2 regions of the Rhizobium sp. BK529 genome follow, and region 2 is predicted to be linked to the other one. Evidence: predicted binding sites of a transcription regulator. Region 2 holds the regulator's gene; the other holds the start of a gene.
What was found. The regulator HrcA, encoded in region 2, represses chaperone genes, less so after heat shock. The targets are predictions, from matches to a motif close to GTTAGCACTCNCNNNNNGNGAGTGCTAAC.

Region 1 (4,316 bases), 450 kb from region 2:
CTTCGGCAGTGCCTATGGTGGGGTGATGCCACTCTATGCCGTGCTGGCGCGCGAATATTTCGGCCCACGTATCATCGGCACGGTCTTTGGGGCAGCGACGATGCTGTCCAGCCTCGGAATGGCCTTCGGCCCGCTGGTCGGCGGGTGGATCTACGACACCTATGCCAACTACTCGTGGCTCTTTATCGGCTCCGCTCTGGTCGGGCTCGGTGCGGCAGCAATTGCACTCGCCTTCCCGCCGCTGCCGCGACCGAAGGCGCAGCCTGCACTCGGGGCAGCCTGAGCAGTTCTTCGCGTTTATGCAATTCCGGACGCAAAACGCCTATGCACTTTGCTGGAATTGTTCAGTCGAAACAGAGCTTCCGGTCGAGTTCGCCAAGTGGCCTCACACCCGAAAGCAGAGCCCTCGCCTCTTCCTCGTCGCGCTTCATCTGCGCGACGAGCGGATCAAGCCCGTCAAATTTCAGTTCCGGACGCAGATAGCCGAAGAAGGAGACCGAACAGGTCTGGCCATAGAGATCGCCGCTGAAATCAAAGAGATAGGTTTCTAGCAGCGGCGCGCCGTTTTCCGTCACCGTCGGGCGGCGGCCGTAGCTTGCCACCGCATCATAAAGCTTGCCGTTTTCGAGGCGGAAGCGAACGGCATAGATGCCCGCCGCAAGATCCACCTCCGGCGGCAGCTGCATATTGGCAGTCGGAAAACCGAGCTGGCGGCCAAGCTTTTCACCGCCAATCACCTTCGACTGCACCGTATAATGATAACCGAGCATGGCGGCGACGGCAGAGACGTCGCCTTCCTTCAGCAGCGCCCGGACATGGCTCGAGGAGACGACATCGGTATTCTCGTCGCGGAAGGCGTCGATCAGGGTGACGCCGAAGCCATATCTGTTGCCGGCATCCATCAGGAAGGCCGGCCCGCCCTCGCGGCCGCGGCCGAAATGGAAATCGAAGCCGGTCACCACCTGGGAGGCTCCGAGCCAGTCCTTCAGGATGGAATGAATGAAATCTTCCGCCGAACGCTGCGAAAAGTCGTAATCGAAGGGATATTCGATGACGGCGTTGAAGCCCATTTCCTCCAGGATGCGCGCCTTGAAGGGGGCGGGCGTCAGACGAAAGACCGGCGCATCCGGCTTGAAGACGGTACGCGGATGCGGCTCGAAGGTCAGCACGAGGGCGGGAATGCGACGCTCTCGTGCTATATCGAGCGCTCGGTTCAGCACGGATTGGTGACCGCGGTGAACGCCGTCGAAATTGCCGATGGCGATGACGCCGCCCTTCAGATGCTCGGGTAGCGGATCGCGGGTTTCATTGCGGTGAAATACGGTCATCGGCTTCATTTCTCTTATGCGAGGCGCGGCATCCACCACTTGGGTGCGGCTTTTTCCCGTTCGAGATAGGCGTGCAGGATCGCCTCGTCTGTCTCGCCGTTCAACGTATATTCCTTCGCGTGGATGCCACCGCTGATGTAGAGAAGATCGAGGCCATAATTCAAGGCGCCGCGAACGTCCGTCGGCATGCCGTCGCCGATCGCCAGCACGCGGTCAATAGGGAAGTCGCCGCGCACTTCACGGGCTGCGGCAAGCGTTGCCTCATAGATCGGCCGGTGCGGTTTGCCGGCAATACGGGTGGAGCCGCCGAGCTGCTCATAATAGGCGGCCATGGCGCCGGCGCAGGGAATGATGCGGTGGCCGCGCTCGACGACGAGATCGGGATTGGCGCAGATCATCGGCACGCCACGGGATTTGAAATCCAGCAGCATGTCCCTGTAATCCTCGGGCTTCTGTGTCTCGTCGTCGAAGAAACCAGTACAGACGACGGAGGTAGCTTCGCCGGCGGCGGCGCGCTCGATATCGAGGCCTTCGAGGATTGGACTGTCGCGTTCGGGGCCGAGCAGGAAAACCTCGCGCGGACCTTCGGCGATCAGCGCCCGGGTCACATCACCGGAGGTGACGATGCGGTCATAGGCGCCGTCGGGCACGCCGATCTGGCGCAACTGCTCGACGACCTGCCAGGAGACGCGGGGTGAATTGGTAATCAGAACGACGGCCAAGCCGGCGGCACGGGCGGCCTGCAGCGCCTCGCCGGCCTTGGGAAACGGATCGACGCCGTTATGCACGACGCCCCAGACATCGCAGAGCACCGCGTCATATCGATCGGTGATCTCGGAGAAGTTCGCAATCCGCTTTGCCATTCCGCTTTCCTGCTTCGCTTTCGGTCACCGGTGACATTGCAAAGGCGGACTTTAATGGCAAGGCATTTTCTGCATCGGAAGATGCCTGACGAAGGATAGTGAGCACGATAGGATCGAACCTATACCGTCCCGCCAAGGCTTATAAAAAAGCCGGACGCGGCCTGGGGCTCGGTAACCATATTGACGAATCCCGCCCGTCTCCACAATTCCGGCATAAAAATCCGTGAAGGCTCTTCTTGACTCCTTCCGGAGCCATCCCTAAATGCACGGCGCTAGCACTCACGGGAGTTGAGTGCTAACATTCTCCATGTGGGCCACCCGGTCCGCGAATGTCATTTGATCGAGGGATTAGACAATGGCAAGCACCAATTTCCGCCCGCTTCACGATCGCGTCGTCGTCCGTCGCGTTGAATCCGAAGAGAAGACCAAGGGCGGCATCATCATCCCGGATACCGCTAAGGAAAAGCCGCAGGAAGGCGAAATCGTCGCTGTCGGTTCCGGCGCTCGTGACGAGTCCGGCAAGGTCGTTCCGCTGGACGTGAAGGCTGGCGACCGCGTTCTGTTCGGCAAGTGGTCCGGCACCGAAGTCAAGATCAACGGCGAAGACCTTCTCATCATGAAGGAAGCCGACATCATGGGCATCATCGGCTGATCAGCCGGTTGTCTTTCACCTGTAATCGCTGACACCCCTTTTCAGGAGTTCTCAAAATGGCAGCTAAAGAAGTAAAATTCGGCCGCGGCGCGCGCGAAAAGATGCTGCGCGGCGTCGATATCCTCGCTGACGCAGTGAAGGTCACTCTCGGTCCGAAGGGCCGTAACGTCGTTATCGACAAGTCCTTCGGCGCTCCGCGCATTACCAAGGACGGTGTTTCGGTCGCCAAGGAAATCGAACTCGAAGACAAGTTCGAAAACATGGGCGCGCAGATGGTCCGCGAAGTTGCTTCGAAGACCAACGACGTCGCCGGCGACGGCACCACGACTGCAACGGTTCTTGCACAGGCCATCGTTCGCGAAGGCGCAAAGGCGGTTGCTGCCGGCATGAACCCGATGGACCTGAAGCGCGGTATCGACCTCGCTGTTGCTGAAGTCGTCAAGGATCTCCAGGCCAAGGCCAAGAAGATTAACACGTCGGAAGAAGTTGCCCAGGTCGGCACGATCTCCGCAAACGGCGAAAAGCAGGTCGGTCTCGACATTGCTGAAGCCATGCAGAAGGTCGGCAACGAAGGCGTCATCACCGTCGAAGAAGCCAAGACCGCCGAAACCGAACTCGAAGTCGTCGAAGGCATGCAGTTCGACCGCGGCTACCTGAGCCCGTACTTCGTCACCAACCCGGAAAAGATGGTTGCTGACCTCGAAGATGCCTTCATCCTCCTGCACGAAAAGAAGCTCTCGAACCTGCAGTCCATGCTCCCGGTTCTCGAAGCTGTCGTTCAGACCGGCAAGCCGCTCCTCATCATCGCTGAAGACGTCGAAGGCGAAGCTCTTGCGACCCTCGTCGTCAACAAGCTGCGCGGCGGCCTCAAGATTGCTGCCGTCAAGGCTCCGGGCTTCGGCGACCGCCGCAAGGCCATGCTCGAAGACATCGCCATCCTGACGGGCGGCACGGTCATCTCCGAAGACCTCGGCATCAAGCTCGAGTCTGTCACCCTCGACATGCTCGGCCGCACCAAGAAGGTCTCGATCTCCAAGGAAAACACCACGATCGTCGACGGCGCTGGCGCCAAGTCCGACATCGAAGGCCGTGTTGCTCAGATCAAGGCCCAGATCGAAGAAACCACTTCCGACTATGACCGCGAAAAGCTGCAGGAACGTCTTGCCAAGCTCGCTGGCGGCGTTGCCGTCATCCGCGTCGGCGGTTCGACGGAAGTCGAGGTTAAGGAGAAGAAGGACCGCATCGACGACGCTCTCAACGCGACGCGCGCTGCTGTTCAGGAAGGCATCGTCCCGGGCGGCGGCGTCGCGCTGCTGCGTTCTTCCACGAAGATCACCGCTAAGGGCGAAAACGACGACCAGGAAGCCGGCATCAACATCGTTCGCCGCGCTCTCCAGGCTCTGGTTCGCCAGATCGCTGAAAACGCTGGTGATGAAGCTTCGATCGTTGTCGGCAAGATCCTCGACAAGAACG
Region 2 (4,316 bases):
GACCCATCAGTGAGGAGAATTCCTCTTCGCTGAAAGGCGTGCCTTCTGCCGTGCCCTGGATCTCGACGATGCCGCCAGCCCCAGTCATGACGAAGTTGGCGTCGGTCTCGGCCGAGGAATCTTCGAGATAGTCGAGGTCGATGACCGGCTGGTTGGCGAAGATGCCACAGGAGATCGCTGCAACATGATCCTTCAGGACACGGTCGGCCTTGATCATATTACGCGTTTCCATCCAGCGCAGGCAGTCATAAAGCGCGATCCAGCCACCAGTGATCGAGGCTGTGCGCGTGCCACCATCGGCCTGGATGACATCACAGTCGAGCGTGATCTGGCGTTCACCGAGCGCGGTCAGGTCGACCACGGCGCGCAGCGAGCGGCCGATGAGGCGCTGGATTTCCTGCGTGCGGCCGCCCTGCTTGCCGGCAGCAGCTTCACGCTTCATGCGTTCGCCCGTTGCGCGCGGCAGCATGCCGTATTCGGCGGTGACCCAGCCTTTGCCGGTATTGCGCAGCCACGGCGGCGTCTTGTCTTCCAGGCTTGCTGTGCAGAGCACGTGTGTGTCGCCGAACTTTACTAGGCAGGAGCCTTCCGCATGCTTCGAAAAATTGCGCTCGAAGGAGACCTTGCGCATCTGGTCGGTTTTTCTGCCTGAAGGCCGCATTCTCTTCTCCTGAAACATGATGCCGAAAAACGTCAGCGCTTCCCGGGTTATGTCATGCATGTATTGTATCGTCGCCCGCTTCTACGATTGGCTGCGTGCATTTGCAAATTCCCTTTTGCCACGGGGGTGAGATTGGCTATATTTTCTGAATATCGTTCAGTGCGGGTGCGAAAAGTTCATGAGCTACAGGTCGACATCAATTTCGGATGCCGTGGCTGCGCTGGATGAACGATCGAAGGAAATCTTCCGGCGCATCGTTGAAGGCTATCTGGAGCATGGCGAGCCGCTCGGCTCCCGTAATCTGTCGCGCCTCTTGCCCATGTCGCTGTCGCCAGCCTCCGTGCGCAATGTCATGAGCGATCTGGAAGAGCTCGGCCTCATTTATTCACCACATGTCAGCGCTGGCCGCCTGCCGACCCAGGTGGGCTTACGCTTCTTCGTCGATGCCTTCATGCAGGTCGGCGATCTCTCGGCTGAAGAGCGTGCCAGCATCGATCGCCAGGTGCGGGCCGAAAGCCGCGACAATCCCGTGGAATCGATGATGAACGAGGCAAGCCGCATGCTGTCGGGCATTTCGCGCGGCGCCGGCCTCGTCATTACCTCCAAGAGCGATCCGGTGTTGAAACATGTCGAGTTCATCCGCCTGGAGCCGACCAAGGCGCTGGCTGTGCTTGTCGGCGATCACGATCAGGTCGAAAACCGCATTATCGAACTGCCCGCGGGTGTCACTTCTTCGCAGCTTACTGAGGCCGCCAATTTCCTCAACGCGCACATGACTGGCCAGACGCTGCCGGAATTGCGCCTGCAACTGAGCCGGCTGAAAGATGAAGTTCGCCACGAGCTCGATGCGCTGTCGCGGGATCTCGTTGAACGCGGCGTTGCCGTCTGGGCTGGCAGTTCGGACGAGACCAAGCCTGCGCAGCTCATCGTCCGCGGCCGCGCAAACCTGCTGGAAGGTGTAGGCGGCGCCGAAGACCTTGACCGGCTGCGCCTGCTTTTCGACGATCTCGAGAAGAAGGACAGCTTGATCGAGCTCCTGAATCTTGCCGAAAGCGGACCGGGTGTGCGTATCTTCATTGGCTCAGAGAACAAGCTCTTCTCGCTGTCAGGCTCTTCGTTGATCGTCGCGCCCTATCGCGATGATGATGACCGCATTGTTGGTGCGGTTGGTGTCATCGGCCCGACGCGACTCAATTATTCGCGTATCGTCCCGATGGTCGATTATACCGCCCAGCTCGTTTCGCGCCTTTCACGCGGCTCTCTTTGAAATATTTCACAGAACTGCTTCGAATTTTCGCTTCTTCGTCACGCAGACTTGATTTTTTCCGGCCAAACATCGATATCGGGCGCATCTGAGAAGACACCAACCGGAGACCGTCATGACCGATGAAACGACGCAGAACGGACCTGACGCAGCTGCAGCGGAAGCCGCAGCCGAAGCTGCCGCAAACGTCGAGAATGAAGCCGTGAAGGAAGCTGCTGCGAGTGAACCTGATCCGCTTGAGCTTCTGAAGGCTGAAAATGCTGAACTGCGCGACCGCTATCTGCGGCTCGCTGCCGAAATGGACAATCTGCGCCGCCGCACGGAGCGCGAGGTCAAGGACGCCAAGTCCTATTCTGTCGCAGGCTTCGCCCGCGACATGCTGGCCGTCTCTGACAACCTGCGCCGCGCGCTCGATGCTATTCCGCCGGAAGCCAAGGCTACTGCCGATGCCGGCCTGACGACGCTGATCGAAGGTGTCGAGATGACCGAACGTTCCATGCTTTCGGCTCTCGAGCGTCACGGCGTTCGCAAGCTGGAGCCGGTCGGCCAGAAGTTCGACCCGAACTTCCATCAGGCGATGTTCGAAGTGCCGAATGTTGAAGTGCCGAACAACACAGTTGTTCAGGTGGTGCAGGCAGGCTTCACCATCGGCGAGCGCGTGCTGCGCCCGGCCATGGTCGGCGTTGCAAAGGGCGGCCCCAAAATCGTCGAAGCAGATGCTAACTCCGTGCTTGACGAGAAGGACGCCTGAAGGAGCGGAACATCTGACAATTGAAAAAGGCCGCTCAGCGGCCTTTTTGCTTCCGTTGGATAATGGCGGATCAGATTCGCGCGAAGCGCTCGATCAGGAGATCGAAGAAGCCGTCGGCATCCACATGGCGCATGACCTTCGCATTACGCTTGCGGTCGGTCACGTGCCACCAGTCGACGACGGTCATTCCGACCGTCAGTTCCGATTTCACCTCGATCTCGACATTGCACTCCCGGCCCTTGAAGAGCTCGGGTTTCAGCAAGTAGGCGACCGTCGTCGGGTCGTGCAGCGGGCCGCCGTCCGAGCCGTATTTTTCGACGTCGAAGCGCTCGAAGAATTCCAGCATCTCCACCATCGCTTTGGCGGGTGCCGTGCCGATATCGGCCATACGTTTCACCCGATCCTTGCGTGTCAGAAGCTGATGTGTGACGTCAAGCGGCATCATGACAACAGGCACACCTGAGTGGAACACGATATCGGCGGCCTCAGGATCGACATAGATGTTGAACTCGGCCGCCGGTGTGATGTTGCCGCCTTCAAAGAAACCGCCTCCCATCATCACCAATTCCCGGATGCGCGGAACGATATCAGGCGCCTTCTGGAAAGCCAGACCGATATTGGTCAACGGTCCGAGCGTGCAGAGCGTGACAGTGCCTTCCGGCTCGCGTCGCAGCGTTTCGATGATGAAGTCGACGGAATGCTGCGCCTGCAGCGGCATCGTCGGCTCGGGAAGGGTCGGGCCGTCAAGGCCTGTCTTGCCATGCACGTGCTCGGCGGTAACCAGCTTGCGCGCGATCGGCCGGTCGGCGCCGGCAAAGACCTTGATGTCGGTCCGTTCGCAAAGCTCGCAGATGATGCGTGCATTGCGGCTCGTCAGAGCCAGCGGCACGTTGCCGGCGACGGTGGTGATGCCCAGCACGTCAAGTTCTTCCGGGCTGCCGAAGGCCAGCATGATCGCGGCGGCATCGTCCTGGCCAGGGTCGGTATCGATAATGATCTTTCTCGGTTCTGCCATCCGAATCGTTCCATCCTCTGGTGCGCGTCGCTACAGCATGCACCTTCTCATTGTCTTCACGCTCCCGTCGCAAATCAGCACATCGCGCCGGGCTTGTTTTGATGCGAGGCCTCGCGCCCTTTGTCAAGGAAGCGATCTCATGCGGCTTTGCCTTAAAATGTGAGATGTCTGGACCGACCGCCGTCACGCCTTGCAGCGGGCAACCGTCGTTCCCATATTGGGCGTACCCGGATGCTGCATATGAGGTCCGGAAAGGTCGCTTGCATCAAGGACTTTGGAAGATGAGCCGCATCACCCCTTTCGCCAGCCCGCTGCTTCTGGGCTTCGACGCTATGGAAAAGACGCTTGAGCGGATTTCCAAGGCAAGCGACGGTTATCCACCCTACAATATCGAACGTATCGCCGCCGCTCACGACGCACCTGAACGGCTTCGCATTACGCTTGCCGTCGCCGGTTTCAGCGAAGAAGAGCTCGACGTATCAACTGAGGAAAACCAGCTTCTGATCCGTGGCCGCCAGATCGATCAGGGCGAGCGCGATTATCTCTACCGCGGCATCGCCGCGAGGCAGTTCCAGCGCACCTTCGTGCTCGCAGACGGCATGCAGGTCTTGGGCGCAAGCCTCAA

Region 1: groES (co-chaperone GroES) is a predicted target of HrcA. The motif match lies at 2,463-2,491, and genes of this name have one in related genera.

The regions. Positions count from the first base shown of each region.
Region 1 is NZ_JACIAU010000001.1:2,632,538-2,636,853, forward strand. Features, by position in the region: gene FHX08_RS13335 (MFS transporter) at 1-283, shown strand, start outside; gene FHX08_RS13340 (bifunctional riboflavin kinase/FAD synthetase) at 345-1,328, opposite strand; gene FHX08_RS13345 (TIGR01459 family HAD-type hydrolase) at 1,343-2,191, opposite strand; gene groES (co-chaperone GroES) at 2,547-2,843, shown strand; gene groL (chaperonin GroEL) at 2,900-4,316, shown strand, end outside.
Region 2 is NZ_JACIAU010000001.1:3,077,630-3,081,945, reverse strand. Features, by position in the region: gene rph (ribonuclease PH) at 1-661, opposite strand, end outside; gene hrcA (heat-inducible transcriptional repressor HrcA) at 840-1,928, shown strand; gene grpE (nucleotide exchange factor GrpE) at 2,041-2,676, shown strand; gene FHX08_RS15445 (nucleoside hydrolase) at 2,747-3,691, opposite strand; gene FHX08_RS15440 (Hsp20 family protein) at 3,973-4,316, shown strand, end outside.